Regions from separate parts of the Vibrio tapetis subsp. tapetis genome, predicted to be linked through region 1. Evidence: predicted binding sites of a transcription regulator. Region 1 holds the regulator's gene; each other region holds the start of a gene.
What was found. Region 1 encodes CRP, which controls carbon source genes, mostly activating them, when cyclic AMP is high. Its sites were predicted from a motif close to TGTGANNNNNNTCACA; they were not measured.
Positions count from the first base shown of each region.

Region 1 (4,029 bases):
GTTACATGGTTTTGATAACGCTCAGCACTACTACCAACAATGCTCTGGCATCCGATGCTTAGATCAAATCAGCATTCCAACTCGGATCATCCACTCGAAAGACGACCCTTTCATGACTGAAGACGTGATCCCTAACTTTCCACTACCCGAGCATATAAACTACCACCTATTAGATCACGGTGGTCATGTCGGCTTTCTAACAGGCAGCCTCATAAAGCCAAGATTCTGGTTAGAAGAAACCTTACCTGAATATTATGAAGTACTAAAAGCGAGGTGCTAAAAGCTAAGTTAAGAGCTAAGTATCGTTTATACTTCGCACCTACTACTTTAGCTCTAGCTTTTTATACTTAGCTTTTAGTACTTAGTATTTCGCACTTCGCTTTTAGCACTTCACATTTAAGAGATATTTATGATCGTTCCATGGCAACAAATTGACCCTGATACATTGGAAAACCTAATCAAAGAGTTTGTACTAAGAGAAGGGACGGACTACGGCGAGAGCGAATTTAGCTTGGAACAAAAAGTCGACCACGTAAAGCAGCAACTCTCGAATGGCCAAGCCGTCGTGGTATTCTCTGAGCTGCATGAAACCGTGAATATTCAAGTAAAGCCACAGTACTAGATTCGGTTTATCGAAAGATTTTCCCTACACTGACTTAACCCTATGTTAAAATAGGCATAACAAGTACGTTACTCAAGACAAGGTCTGTCATGTCAGCAAAGCACCCAATCATTGCCGTAACCGGTTCATCTGGAGCGGGAACCACCACAACCTCTGAAGCTTTTCGCAAAATGTTCAATATGATGGACATCAAAGCCGCTAAGGTTGAAGGGGACAGCTTCCATCGCTTTACACGCCCAGAAATGGACATTGAAATTCGTAAAGCGAAAGAGCAAGGTCGTCATATTAGTTACTTTGGCCCACAAGCCAATGACTTTGCCGCTCTTGAGCAGTTTTTTCGACGTTATGGTGATGAAGGTACAGGCGAAGTTAGGCGCTACCTGCACTCATTTGATGAAGCCGTGCCCTACAATCAAATGCCAGGGACTTTTACCCCTTGGCAGGAATTGCCTGAAAACACCGACGTCATGTTTTATGAAGGGTTGCACGGGGGTGTGGTCGATGGAGACATCAATGTCTCTAAACACGTCGATTTCCTCATTGGCATGGTTCCGATTGTAAACCTAGAGTGGATTCAAAAATTTGTTCGAGATACTCGTGATCGAGGCCACTCTCGTGAAGCCGTAACCGACTCAATTGTTCGCTCTATGGATGACTACTTAAGCTACATTACGCCACAGTTTTCACGTACTCATATCAATTTTCAGCGAGTCCCTACAGTAGATACATCTAATCCATTGAACGCAAAAGGCATTCCGAGTTTAGATGAAAGTTTTGTTGTTATTCGATTGCGCGGCATGAAAAACGTAGACTTCCCATACCTACTATCAATGATTGAGGGGTCATTCATGTCCCGCCATAACACCCTTGTGGTACCCGGTGGCAAGATGAGCTTTGCCATGGAATTGATCGTTCAGCCTATGCTTGTCCAATTGATTGAAACAGGCAAGATCGGTTGATTTTCATACTCAGATGAAAATTCATGTTCAAGGCGTGATCATGTGCACATTTTTGCTTAGAAAATCACGGTTGTGGCACGATCAAAGTCAAGAAATCGTTTCCGAAACACGCTACTATTTGTTACCGAACACGAGATAGCTTGCAGCACGACATCTATCGCCCTATTCAAAACAACCAGTTTATAATCTGGCTCAGTTGATACGGAAGCTGCTGAGCAAGCCCTGCAGAGGAAGAGAGATATTATGGTTCTAGGTAAACCTCAAACCGATCCAACATTAGAGTGGTTCCTTTCACATTGTCATATTCATAAGTACCCATCAAAAAGTACTCTGATTCATGCTGGTGAAAAAGCCGAGACTCTGTACTACATTGTGAAAGGTTCTGTTGCCGTACTTATCAAGGATGAAGAAGGCAAAGAGATGATCTTGTCTTACCTTAACCAAGGCGACTTTATCGGTGAACTTGGTCTATTTGAAGAAGACCAAGAGCGTACCGCATGGGTACGTGCTAAATCCCCTTGTGAAGTAGCAGAGATTTCTTTCAAGAAATTCCGTCAACTGATTCAAGTTAACCCTGACATTCTTATGCGCCTTTCTGCGCAAATGGCAAGCCGTCTACAAACGACTAGCCAAAAAGTGGGTGACTTAGCATTCCTAGACGTGACTGGTCGTATTGCTCAAACGCTACTTAACCTAGCGAAACAACCTGACGCAATGACTCACCCAGACGGCATGCAAATCAAGATCACTCGTCAAGAGATTGGTCAGATTGTTGGCTGTTCACGTGAAACTGTTGGCCGTATCTTGAAGATGCTTGAAGAGCAGAACTTGATTTCAGCACACGGTAAAACAATTGTGGTTTACGGCACACGTTAATCCGTCGTATATATCGATGTAAATAAAAACCACCAACGGCAACGTTGGTGGTTTTTTTATGGGTTACGGGTTACGGGTTACGGGTTACGGGTTACGGGTTACGGCAGATTTTACTAATGCCTACCTCTTTGCAACTCCTTATCTTCTTCCTATAACCTGTAGAACGAAGTTCGTCCTGTTACCTATCTCCATCCGTACTTTCAAAGATTTTATCAGCAGAAGCCGCGACAAACCCTTGATACAAGTCGCCATCGGCCATTGGGTAGCGCTTAGCGAACTCATAGAAGCCACCAGGGATAGTCTCAGAGCCATTAATAAACTCAACAGAGACTTTATCAGCCATGGTTGAAGACTGCTCTAGCAACACCTCTGGAGAGCCCTTAACTTCACCACCCGACTCATTGATCGTGAAACCAGCATCACGAAGGTGTGTATTCACATCCGACACTTCCTCAAAGCGATTCAGCTGATTGACGCTAACCGTAAAGTGGTTCGCGCCAAACCCATGAGCGGCTAGCCAACCTGCGTATTCGCTTTCTTTTGCCAGCAATAGATAATCGTCGTGACTCAAAGACCAACTCGTACCCGAGTACAAGAAATCACTTGAAGCAAAATGATTAACATCCAGTTGATCCACCAGAGACTTCACAATGGCTTGCAACTGCTCAGAACATTCATTCACTTTTAATTCGCTAATGAAGACTTTTGGTTGCAGCGGGTCGGGGTGTTCGTAGTGACGGGCATAGAGTTTTTTACTGACAAACTCATACTCCCCTGCTTGCTCGTAACCTAAATCCAAAAACGGTTTAGCCAATGTATCAATCCGAATTGGATCAATCGCAAACGTACGCAGGGCAATGTGGTCATTGATTAAGGCTTGTTCTTCAGTCAGCAATTGATGGATAGTCTCTGCTGAAGGGCAAAGGCGTTGAATATAGTCTTGCCACAAAGATTGGAATAGCGCATCGGGGGTCATAACAGTTCCTTGTTGTCACGGTGGAGGGCTAAAGGCGAAGTTCTAAAAGCCAAGTGCTAAAAGCTAAGTGCTAAGTATTCACTGCGTTTACTGCTAGAAACGAGGCCGCTTCGCTACGATAAGAGCAAAAGAAACGGCAAAAGCTTTACCTTCTTTTGCTCTTATCGTTTCTAGTTTCTAGTAAGCAAAGCGCATTCTGTAATCGAGTAAGCGCAGCGAATTCTCTACTCTGCTCTAAATCTTCAGGCCTGGGCTCAGGGTTTCGGGCAGCAAGGGCTCTGCGCCTTCCATTGAGGCCATTGGGTAAGCACAGTAATCGGCTGCGTAGAACGCACTTGGTCTTAAGTTTCCTGAAGCACCAGGGCCTCCGAATGGTGCGTCGCCGCTTGCTCCGGTTAGTTGGCGATTGCGATTTACAATGCCAGCTCGAATATGGTCAACAAAGTAATCCCATTCACTATCTTCGGTAGAGATTAACCCTGCAGATAAGCCGAATCGAGTGTCGTTTGCCATCTCGACCGCTTGGTCCAACGTGCTATAACGTACAACTTGTAGCAAGGGGCCAAAATATTCTTCGTCTGGCAACTCAGCAACCG
Region 1 is NZ_LT960611.1:3,087,711-3,091,739, forward strand. Features, by position in the region: gene VTAP4600_RS13800 (hydrolase) at 1-280, shown strand, start outside; gene VTAP4600_RS13805 (YheU family protein) at 410-622, shown strand; gene VTAP4600_RS13810 (phosphoribulokinase) at 712-1,581, shown strand; gene crp (cAMP-activated global transcriptional regulator CRP) at 1,825-2,457, shown strand; gene VTAP4600_RS13820 (DUF1338 domain-containing protein) at 2,636-3,433, opposite strand; gene astD (succinylglutamate-semialdehyde dehydrogenase) at 3,668-4,029, opposite strand, start outside.

Region 2 (4,029 bases), 1.9 Mb from region 1:
AACTTATGCACTCACTCAGGACTTTTTAAAACACCCACCAGAGGACTGCTTTATTGTTCAGATAGCACCCGATCAACCACTAAGATCTGCAGCACTGATGAGCTCTGAAGAAGACATGATAGCAGACTACCAGATAGGCTTAAGAGCGGGGCAGAGGTTCATTGAAACGTACACTAAAGTAAAGCGAGCGAGTGATCGCTAAAGCTGAAACAGCAAAAGACAACCCACAGTGAGCTGCCTTTTGGTGTCGGGACTATTTTGATGAGTTTACTGAACCTTGCTGATGCGTAACGTATTGGTTGAGCCGATCACGTCCATGATGTCTCCTTGTGTGATGATGACGAGGTCGCCTTCATCAAGTAACCCACCATCTTTTAGTGTCGAGAGTGCATCTTGGGCAGTAGGCAGTCCTAAGTCTGCGTGGCAATCAAAATGCACTGGAGTCACACCGCGATATAACGCACTTCGGTTTAAGGTTGCTTCGTTGCGGGATAAAGCGAAAATGGGTAATCCTGAACTCAGACGTGACATCATTAGTGCGGTGCGGCCTGATTCGGTTAAAGACACCATGGCTTTGACGCCTTCTAGGTGATTAGCCGAATACATGGTTGCCATTGAAATGGCTTCTTCCGGCGTTTGGAACTTACTGTCCATCCTATAGTTGGACACGTTTAAGCTAGGCATTTTTTCAGCACCAACACAAACTTCAGCCATAGATCGCACGGTTTCTACGGGAAAATTACCGACGGCAGTTTCACCTGATAACATCACGGCATCAGTTCCATCCAAAACAGCGTTAGCAACGTCCATTACTTCGGCTCGGGTTGGAAGAGGGTTAATGATCATAGATTCCATCATTTGAGTCGCGGTAATGACGGTACGGTTAAGTGCACGAGCTCGCCTAATGAGCTGTTTTTGCACTCCAACTAACTCGGGATCACCAATTTCTACCCCTAGATCACCACGAGCGACCATCACAGCGTCAGAAGCAGAAATAATATCGTCCATGCTTTCTTCGTCAACAACGGACTCAGCTCGTTCAACTTTGGCTACAAGATGAGCGCTTAACCCTGCGTCTGTCGCGAGTCGTCGAGCGTACTTCATGTCTTCGCCATTTCGAGGAAATGAAATCGCGAGGTAATCAACTCTGATTTTAGCGGCTGTTTGTATATCTTCGATGTCTTTTTCTGTCAGAGCTGCGGCAGATAAGCCACCGCCTTTTTTATTGATCCCCTTGTTGTTAGACAAGGCGCCACCAACGGTAACGGTCGTATGTACTTTTAGTCCATCTACTCGATCAATGAGCAGTTGAATACGGCCATCATCGAGCAATAAGGTGTCGCCGGAATACACGTCTTTATGCAAATCTGGGTAATCTAGCCCGACGGAATGTTGGTCGCCTTCTCCTTTTGGTAGTTCAGCATCCAACGTGAATTTATCGCCAACTATGAGCATGACTTTGTCGTTTTTAAACGTTGAAACGCGAATTTTTGGGCCTTGCAGATCACCAAGAATAGCAACATGAATACCATGTTTGGCTGCAATGGAACGTACGCTGTTAGCACGGTCAATGTGATCTTGAGGTTCACCGTGAGAAAAATTAAGACGAACGACATTAGCGCCGGCAAGAATGATTTTTTCCAAATTATTATCTTTGTCAGTTGCAGGGCCAAGAGTGGCGACTATCTTTGTTCTTCTGAGCTGTTTCGACATCTGAATCTCCATAAATTGGATTGAAGTGTGATTTGAATGCTTATTCGTCTTGTATATTGCCTGCGCAATTAGAAAAAAGACTCACTACCTATCCAGTGTAGTTATTTGATGATTTTTTTGTTCGCAAAAAAACGTCAGATTGATCACCTTTCCAGAGATGAAATTTTTGCAAATAAATAAACCAATTAAAATTTACGGGAATAATCGTGACACTTGTCACGAGGTTTACTCAAGGGACTTCACAATTAGTTCGCAAAGTAAAAAAATTAACAGGTATCTCATCTTTGGAGTTTCCTATGTACATGGCTCAACCCGGCCATATCGATCATATTAAGCAAGTAAATGCTGGTCGCGTATACAAATTAATCGACTTAAACGGTCCTATTTCTCGTATTGAATTGTCAAAAAAAAGCGAGTTGGCACCGGCCAGTATTACTAAAATTACGCGCGAATTGATCGATGCTCACCTGATCCACGAAACAACTGTGCAAGAAGCTACCAGTAGAGGCCGCCCAGCCGTTGGGTTGCAGACGAATAACGAAGGTTGGCAATTTCTATCCATGAGGCTTGGCCGTGGATATTTAATGATAGCCCTTCACGAACATGGTGGTTCGGTTTTATTTGAAACCATGATCGAAATTGAAGAAATCGAGCAAGACGAAGTATTAAGTCGTTTGCTGCACGAAATCGAAGAGTTTTTTCAAACCTACTCAAGCAAGTTGGACCGTGTTACCAGTATCGCGATGACACTTCCCGGTTTGGTAGATTCCAATCGTGGTGTCGTACTTCAAATGCCGCATTTCAATGTTAATAACTTGGAATTGGGTCCTGAAATCCACAAAGCAACAGGATTACCTGTTTTTGTGGCCAACGATACGCGGGCTTGGGCGTTGGCTGAAAATTTATTCGGCAACTCTCAAGGTGTCGATAACTCCCTGTTGGTGTCTATCCACCATGGCTTAGGTGCCGGTGTGATATTAGACGGCCGAGTATTAGAAGGCCGACACGGTAACATTGGTGAGTTAGGGCACATTCAAATCGATCCTAACGGCAAGAAGTGTCATTGTGGAAATAAAGGTTGTCTGGAAACGGTCGCCAGTTCTATGGCGCTACGAGACATCATTAAGAAGCGAATTGATAAAGGTGACGCTACGTCATTACAAGCAGATGATATAACGATTGAATCGATCAGTGATGCAGCTCTTGCTGGTGACGCGTTGGCTATCGAGGAAATTGAAAAGCTTGGGGAACACCTAGGTACTGCCGTTGCGATTGTAATTAATTTGTTTAATCCGGAAAAAGTACTGATCGGTGGGGTGATCAATCACGCTAAATCGATTTTATATCCTGTAATAAAAGCGAATATTGAATCGAAAACATTGCCTCTCTATCATCAAGACCTACAGTTAGAAGAGAGTCGTTTCTATCGTGAAGCGACAATGCCGGGTGCGGCGTTAGTTAAACAAGCGATGTATGACGGCCAACTCTTGATGAAAGTTGTTGAGGGTTAATTCGAAATAGGGTGTACGATCACCCTATTAATCACAGACAATATGGCGAATAGCTGTCATATGCTGTACGCTGTTATTAAAGAAAAAATATGAGTAGCCTATATGTCTGGAGTATTAAGCAGCGTTGACCAGAGAACTAACTTAGTAGGTGAAAACCGACTTGAGTTATTACTATTTCAACTAAATAGTCCGCAAATCTTTGCCGTCAATGTTTTTAAGGTAAGAGAAGTACTTAAAGTACCACCCGTTACGAAATTGCCCGGCTCTCATCATCATATTATTGGTGTCGCTTCTCTTAGAGGTGAATCTGTGCCAGTCATCGATCTTCGTGCGGCAATTGGTTTTAGACCCGGCCAGGATGCTGAAGAACAGAACTTAATCATTACCGAATATAACCGCACCATTCAAGGGTTCTTGGTGGGGCAGGTTAGAAATATCGTGAATACTGCGTGGACTGAAATCCAACCACCGCCAAAAACTGCAGGTCGCGCAAACTATTTAACGGCTATTACTCAGATCACTGAAAATGAACTTACCAGAATCGTTGAAATTATCGATGTCGAAAAAGTGTTGGCAGAAATTGTCGATTACGACACGTCAATCAGCGAAGGTGTGTTAGATGAGCAATTGGCCGGAGAAATGGTTGGTCGCAAAATCTTGGTCGTTGATGATTCGGCAACCGCTCGAAATCAAATTATTGGTACTTTGTCTCAGCTCGGGATTGAGTTTATTGAATGTAACGATGGCTTAGAGGCGCTCAATTTACTGAAGTCTTGGTGCGATGAAGGCAAAGATGTCACGCGTG
Region 2 is NZ_LT960611.1:1,179,597-1,183,625, reverse strand. Features, by position in the region: gene VTAP4600_RS05205 (patatin-like phospholipase family protein) at 1-202, shown strand, start outside; gene pyk (pyruvate kinase) at 268-1,713, opposite strand; gene mlc (sugar metabolism global transcriptional regulator Mlc) at 2,010-3,224, shown strand; gene VTAP4600_RS05190 (chemotaxis protein CheV) at 3,327-4,029, shown strand, end outside.
Region 2: a site for CRP is predicted at 1,919-1,934, ahead of mlc (sugar metabolism global transcriptional regulator Mlc). Genes of this name have one in related genera too.

Region 3 (4,029 bases), 1.5 Mb from region 1:
AACCAATGACGCTTTATTATTGCTAATATCCAATACCGTTTGAGCTAATTGCTCATCGTAGTACTTCCCTTCACTGGCTTCTCGATAAGCGGAAACAAACGGCAAAAATACCAAATCATATTCCAAACCTTTCGATTTATGAATCGTGACAATTTGCACCAAATTTCGTTCTGATTCTAAGCGCTGAATTTGTTCATCACTGACACCAGAAACCCCGGATTGTATATTTGAAATCGTTTCGCCAAGCCAGCGTAATAAACCATGGTCACTGTCGATTTCTAAGCTCGCTTGTTGCAATAATTCGCCAACATGCAGTAAATCGGTTAAGTCCCTTTCACCTTGTTCTTCTTCTAGCAATCGCTCGGCAATTTGATGTTTGCTCATCACCGAACGTAACATTGGCATCACACCTCGTTGCTGCCATAAAATACGGTAATCACGAAACTCGTTGACCGTGTTTTCCCATAAGACTTCGAGGTTATTTAAGCTATCAAGCTGTTTTGCATCTAAGGCAAATAAGCCTGAAGCCAAGCAAGACCTTAATGCCCGGTCATCATCGGGGGTTAATACCGCTTGAATAAGGCGCATCACGTCGGTCGCAATCGTACTGTTAAACACACTGTCTCGATTAGAAAGATAAACACTGGCGATACCTTGCTGAGCAAGTGCATCTTTAATTAACCGTCCTTCCATTCCGGTACGCACCAACACCGCAATATTACCCGCCCGCAAAGTGTGCTTTTGTTTACCAGTATCTAGCCAAGCTTGCCCTTGATCGGCAGCGGTCAAAATAGACTGAATATGCGCTGCGGTCGATTTCGCCATAACCTGTTGGTATTCACCTTTAGTCACGGGCTTGGCTTCTTCGTCTTCGTGCAACCAAAATGTCATGGCATCTTGTTTTTGACCATTCACCTGCCAATGTTTATTTTCAGCACCCGGGCTTGATTTCACCGGACGAAATGGAATGTCTTTATCGTAAATAAAAGGGCTATCTGATGCACTAAACACCTGATTTACTGCATTCACCATATCCGCACTAGAACGCCAGTTAGTGTCTAGCGTATAGTGATCCGCCACCTCATTTCGGGCGCGAATATAGGTAAAGATATCCGCCCCACGAAAGGCATAAATTGCTTGCTTAGGGTCGCCGATCATAAATAAGCCACACTCAGGCTGCCCAACGTATATTCGACTAAAGATGCTGTATTGCATTGGGTCGGTATCTTGAAATTCATCGATCATGGCAACGGGATACAACTGACGAATTCGCTCCACCAGCAATTGTTGTTCATCGTTATCAATCGCTGCGCTTAATTGAGTCAGAAGATCGTCAAAAGAGAGCCAATTTTTACGCTGTTTTGCTTTAGCCAGCATCACTCGGCATTGCTCAATGGCATGCGCAAGCAAAGGCTCACGCAGGCTCATAGGTTGAGCCAAAAAGGTTTCTATTGCCGCAAAGACAGAATGAGAAGGAGCGTCTCCCTTTGGCGTTTTTTCCGCTAACACTTGCTGAGAAAAACGCGCTAACTTGTCGGGGAGTTGATAGTCCACCGTAGGCGTTGCTGCCCATGTTGAAACTTCATTTAACCAATTGGGTAAGGATTTTTTGGTGTAGCTGCGTTTATTGATATCTGAATTAGCAATGAGATCATGCAGATCACCCTGAGCCTCAAGCCACAGCGCTTTCAGTGCGTCGATGCCCTTCATGTTTTCCTGGTGAAGATCAGCCAAAGAGCCCTGCATCGCTGGTACTGACACATTCACCGGAACGCCGGTTAGGTACCCACTAACTTGTTGCAACAGTGCTTGTGGAGAAGACCAAATATTGCGAACTTCTGCCGACAGTTCCAACGACAGTGGGTAAAAATTACGACGCCAGTAATCGGCCACCACTTGCGCTTTCAGTTGGCTTTCATCGGTCACAAATTCATTATTAAAACGACTACCCGATTCAAATGCATTTTGGGTCAGCATTCGCTGGCAAAACCCATGAATGGTATAAATGGCCGCTTCGTCCATCTGGCGTTCAGCTTGCAATAATATGTCAGCCGCATTTTTATGATCAGTAATGACGTCCAATAATGGCTTAATAACTGGATCGCTACTCACACCGCGAGCAAACGCTAAGCGTGCGTCATGAATACGTGCACGAATACGATCGCGAAGCTCAGCAGTCGCGGCTTCGGTAAACGTCACCACCAATATTTGATCCACGGTAAGCGGTGCTTGATGTCGAGTTTGCTCATCGCCATGACCAAGCAGCAGGCGCAAATAAAGCCCGGCGATAGTAAAGGTTTTCCCTGTTCCGGCCGAGGCTTCAATGAGCCGTGCGCCATGCAAAGGAAAAGTCATGGGAGTTAGTACGGTTGCAGCGTCGTTTTGCTCATCCATATTGGTTGTCATTTTTTGCCTTTAAGCTCAACTGATTTGTGATCGAACACTTAAATCATTACAAAATTAAAAGATCTCAGAATCAAAATAAAACAGCTTGAGATCGAGCTCACGGTTTCATTGAACCCATCTCGTTAGTATCGCTTCCACAGAATTTATGGTCACCTCTGACCTTGTGGTCGCACAGTAGACGCCTTACATATAATAATGATTTGCTGGCGACCACCCTACACTTCTTATCACTGTAAACTTTTATCTCATTAGCGACTTGCCATCTCTTCTGCTGTCGTGGTGGATAAGACTGCCGCTTGCAAAACTAAGCTTGAATTCAACCTGACTTGCTGTGCCAATTCTTCAGTCCACTGAGGCCAAATTCGGCTGATATAGCTGTCTATTCCTTCTCCAGGAAAGAAACCACTGTTGAACGTATCCGCCATTTTATTTAAACACTTATCTTCATCATCCACCCACTCACCCGCTTTATTAATGCAAGCTTCGATGCCTGCCAGTGCCGTTTTTGGGAAATATGCCAGTGGTTGATTCATGCCTTGATAATACAGACGGATCAGCTGTGTTAATGCCTGTTTGGCATTTTGAGCAGAGTCTATTGGGGCAATCACCCAATGTTGCACCCCGTCTTTTTTGTCATAGCCAATCAGATGAGTACGCGTTGAATGGCCATTAGCCGCCAAACATAAATGGTCAATCCACCCTGATAACCAGTCTTGCGGGCGCAGTTTTCCGCAGCGATAACGCACTAAACCTGAACGATACAAACGCGTGAGCCAGCCGTTTAAGTGGTAGTTTTCGCGATCAATATCCAAGACTAATGCAACTTCTGCATCTTCTAACTCGGTATGGCATAAAGGCGCAATTTCATCGACTAAAGCTTGGGTTTGCGCTGAATTAGTCACAAACTCTAATTCGCCAAAAGCCCCAATGGGCAACAAGCCTTTCGCTCGTTGCTCGGCAACAAAAGAGGCAATTGCTGCGGTTTCATCGCCACCTTTCATGCGACTTTCGAGCAATATTTCAAGCAACTGGTCACGCATGACATAACCTTCGAGGCCGCCAACAATAAAAGGTTCATCGTCTTCCATCACACCTTGCAGGGAATCAAAATTCACTTTTAAACGGCGATTAAAGAAATACTGAACAGGCAATCGCCAAAAGCGTTGTAGCTCAACCAGATCTAATTGGTACGGTGCATTAAACTCCAACAAGTAATCATCAAGAGGTTGGCTAAACTCGCCACACGCCTGCCCCCTGCGGTTTACGGTTGGCAGCCACTCTTTTGCGTAACTAGGGCTTTCCAGACTAAAAGCGGACGGGCTAAATGGCATCATGGCATGATGAGAAGTTAAAACGGCAAGCAAAGCATCACCGGACGCATCGACCGCGAGTGCTTCATCCCCTGCCAAACAATAATTCTGATGGCAGTACTCAAGTAATTCAGAAACCAAGATAGACGGCACTTTTTCAGTATTATCTTGAATAGAACGGCCAACGTAGCTGATGTACAACCCTTGCTGCGCAGAGAGCAAAGCTTCAAGAAACAAATAACGGTCATCATCTCTGCGAGAACGATCTCCCGGCCTTGTTCTCCCAGTCATTAAATCAAACCCTTCTGCAGGC
Region 3 is NZ_LT960611.1:1,572,444-1,576,472, forward strand. Features, by position in the region: gene recB (exodeoxyribonuclease V subunit beta) at 1-2,406, opposite strand, end outside; gene recC (exodeoxyribonuclease V subunit gamma) at 2,655-4,029, opposite strand, start outside.
Region 3: a site for CRP is predicted at 2,493-2,508, ahead of recB (exodeoxyribonuclease V subunit beta). Genes of this name have one in related genera too.

Region 4 (4,029 bases), 370 kb from region 1:
TAGTTGCATTAAAAATATATCAGGGTGATCCAGCGTAAAACGGATGCCTCGCCAACCCAAAAACGGGTTGTCTTCTTCAATTGGCAAGTACGGCAACGGTTTGTCTCCACCAACATCAAGCGTACGCATCACTACTGATTTTTCAGGGTAGCTCTGAAGTACACTTCGATATTGAGTCACTTGCTCTTCTTCTGAAGGAAAACGTTGTTTGAGCAGAAAAGAAATTTCCGTTCGATATAACCCAACCCCATTCACCCCCTGGTTGATCGCAATTTGACTATCTGCGCTCAAACCAGCGTTCAATAATACGTCAATATCACAACCATCGAGCGTCCGTGCTGGTTGAGCTAACTCACTTTCGACTAAATCTGATAGCTCATGCTCTTCGTTTTGCAGTTCTTCGTATTCATTGAGCACCTGTTCTGAAGGATCAACAAAAATATCACCGCTGTAGCCATCTACGATGCCCATTTTTCCCGAAAGCATCTTAGGGTTAAGATTCGCTCCCATGACTGCCGGGATCCCTAGCGCTCTTGATAAAATAGCAGCATGAGAATTAGCGGCTCCTTCCATAGAAACCACAGCGAGCAATTTGTCTCTCGGCATACTGGCCAATATAGAAGCGGTGAGCTCCGTTACAACTAAAATGACACTACGATCGACAGTTTGCTCGCCAAATTCATTGCAATGCAAAAAGTACAACAAACGCTGACCAAGCTCTCGCACATCTTGTGCTCGTTCTCTTAAATAGACGTCTGACATCTGTGCAAAACGATTGGAATAACGTTCCACCACTTGTCGTAACGCCCAATCTGCACGGTCACCTTTTTGGATCTGAAGCTTCAGATCTTTGCGAAGCATAGGATCATTTAACAGGTGTGTGAATAGGTCAAAGATAGCCAAAGCGTCTTTGTTGATGTCGTTATCGAATTTTTTCCTTAAACGACGAAACTCCCCTACTGCGCTTTCTACCGCCAAAGACAACCATTCTTGCTCTAACTCGATATTCAGCGTGCTCGCAGGGTAGACATCCGACAATTTTGGCTGTGTATCATCCCACCAGAACTCTCCTATTGCGACTCCTGGTGAGGCAGCAATACCGGATAATACTTGGCTGCTCGCATCATTAATTAACCAATGACCCTGAGCTTGTGCATGAGCAATAATTACAGCTAGCTGTGCCGATAAAGTAACAAGAAAGGACTCTTCTATTTCACTAAACAAACGCGGGGTTTTCTGTTGAATGACCAACACACCCAACACTTGTTTGCGATAAATGATGGGGGCGCCGAGAAACGAGCTATATATCCCCTCACCAAGCTCGGGGACATATTTAAAATTTGGATGAGAGGTAACTTCAGCTAAATTGAGAGGTTCAGCAGAGCGCCGAACCAAGCCCACAAGCCCTTCGTGATAACCAAGGGAGACTTGGTCACCTTCGAAATGCAAACCTTTGGTGGCCATAAGCTCCAAACGTTGCAATTCATCATTGGCAAAATAAACCGTGCAACACTCAGTTTGCATAGCCAAACAGGTTTCTTGTACTAAAACATCCAACGCTTGATGAATGTTTTCAACGCGAGAAACTTGTTCAACTATTTCCCTTAGCTGAGTGAGCATTGATTTATCCTCTACGGTTTTTACGCTTACCTTTTACCTTTCGTTCTCTAAAAGGCATAGCAAAAGTCGCGAACTCTTTCATTGCGCGACGATAAACATCTCGTTTAAAAGAGACGACCTGACGAACAGGGTACCAATAACTTACCCAGCGCCAACCATCAAATTCAGGGGTACTACCACGCTGCATGTTAATTTGAGACTCGTCACAATCCATCCGCAGTAGAAACCATTTCTGTTTTTGTCCGATACAAACTGGCTTTGAATCCCATCGAACTAACCTTTTAGGGAGTTTATAGCGCAACCAATGACGGCTTGTTGCCACTACTTTAACATCCTGCTTGGTTAAACCGACTTCTTCGTATAATTCACGAAACATCGCTTCTTCAGGTGTTTCACCTTCATCAATTCCCCCTTGAGGAAATTGCCACGAATGTTGCCCGTATCGCTTCGCCCAGAATACCTGACCATGGTTGTTACAAATTACAATTCCCACATTTAAGCGGTAACCATCGCCATCGATCACTGGCTAACCTCTAATATAAATCTCTGTTACCTACGATTTTTCCACATATCCCCAACTGGGGCAAACTTCCATGTCGCAGAAAGCATTTTTTTCTAGACCAGAATCACTGTATTGGATAAGTTTTAAGCAACCGAATAGTTATCAACAAAGAAGTGAGACATGAGCCACATTTATTCACCTTTTCTGTGCGTAACTGTGTGAAGAAAAGGAGAAAAACTCAAAAGCTAAGTATATCGCAACTATATTCAGTAAGAAAAAAAAGGTGAGTGATTTTTACATAACACCTAATTATCAGTAAGTTGACCGATTAAAATCAAAGAAACAACACAAGATTAGATCTAATCAAAAAAACGAAAAAACAGATCGAACAAAGATCCACCAATAATAGGATTATCCACACTCACTGTCTAATTGTTACGCTAAACTTACGATATCAATGAGTTGAACGCCCGAAAACCCCTGATTATCGATCCAGTAATGTCTTTTTTTTAATTTACTGACGCTCTCCTGTGGATAACATGGTAAAAGATCGTTTTCTGTACATGCTGATCAGTTTAGCTTCACTATCACCGAACTCCTCACCCTGTGATAACATCATCACTGAGATCGAGATAGAGACGCTTATGAAGACCACTCCAACCACTGAATCTGAACTATTTGAACGAGCATTATCAATATCAGGTTATAGCTTTTATGAATTAGCTAAGGAAGCAAATATTGACGTTCCTGAAAACCTTAAAAAAGACAAAGGCTGGGTTGGGCAGTTACTCGAGTGGCACCTGGGAGCCAGCGCAGGCAGCAAGCCACAACCTGATTTCGTTGAACTCGGTATTGAACTAAAAAGCATCCCAATAAGCCACGAAGGTAAGCCACTTGAAACCACTTTTGTTTCTGTTGCGCCACTTATTGGTGTTCATGGCTTAAACTGGCAGGAAAGCCATGTTCGTCATAAATTAGCCAAAGTGCTGTGGATCCCTGTCGAAGGGGAACGAGAGATCCCACTAAAAGATCGTCGCGTTGGCACCCCTATCATGTGGAGCCCAACCGAAGCAGAAGAAAATCAATTACGCCAAGACTGGGAAGAGTTGATGGAAATGATCGTACTCGGGCAAGTCGAACAAATTACCGCCAAACACGGTGAGGTGATGCAACTCAGGCCAAAAGCCGCTAACAGTCAAGCATTGACGGAAGCCTATGGAAGTAATGGCAAGCCGATAATGACTCTGCCGCGTGGCTTTTATCTACGGACACAGTTCACTCATCAAATTCTACAAAATCACTTTTTTTCGGAATAAACAGAACCTAATGCTCGCAAGATCAACCAACTTAATGAATCGCTAGCTTAATATCATGATAAGGCGCCATTTCAGGACTACCACATTCGTCATAGACGTTGTGTAACCTCAAATACGCATTATGAACACCTAAACGATGCAACTCTTCTTTTACTTGATCTAGCGATTTGTAGTGTACTGGCTCATCTTTCAATCGAATGGGCTCTAAGTGATGCTTGTATTCCACTGCTAATAAATAACTCGTTAAATTAGCACAACTGATCACATATATTTTCGGCTCTGCAGTATGGTCGATATGCTTAGCATGCAGCCAATGGTCTAGTTGCTCCCGGTTCATAATCGTCCCCTCTCCTTAGTACCGCTATATAACAAAAACGCGACACCAACAGCCTACACTGAATGGCGCGCCTAAATTGATAGTGTTGTAAATAAGCATAGACGGAGATCCTTAATTAGGGAGATCGACAAAACAAATATTGACCAATAATGAAAAAAGGAGGATATATTAAAAGAAAACAAGGAAATGTTATGCAACTAAGGAAGCTCCCTCATTCAACGTTAGAAATCAGCCCCCTCTGTTTAGGCACCATG
Region 4 is NZ_LT960611.1:2,718,628-2,722,656, forward strand. Features, by position in the region: gene ptsP (phosphoenolpyruvate--protein phosphotransferase) at 1-1,620, opposite strand, end outside; gene rppH (RNA pyrophosphohydrolase) at 1,625-2,143, opposite strand; gene mutH (DNA mismatch repair endonuclease MutH) at 2,767-3,438, shown strand; gene VTAP4600_RS12130 (DUF6482 family protein) at 3,470-3,775, opposite strand; gene VTAP4600_RS12135 (NADP(H)-dependent aldo-keto reductase) at 3,967-4,029, shown strand, end outside.
Region 4: a site for CRP is predicted at 2,297-2,312, ahead of rppH (RNA pyrophosphohydrolase). Genes of this name have one in related genera too.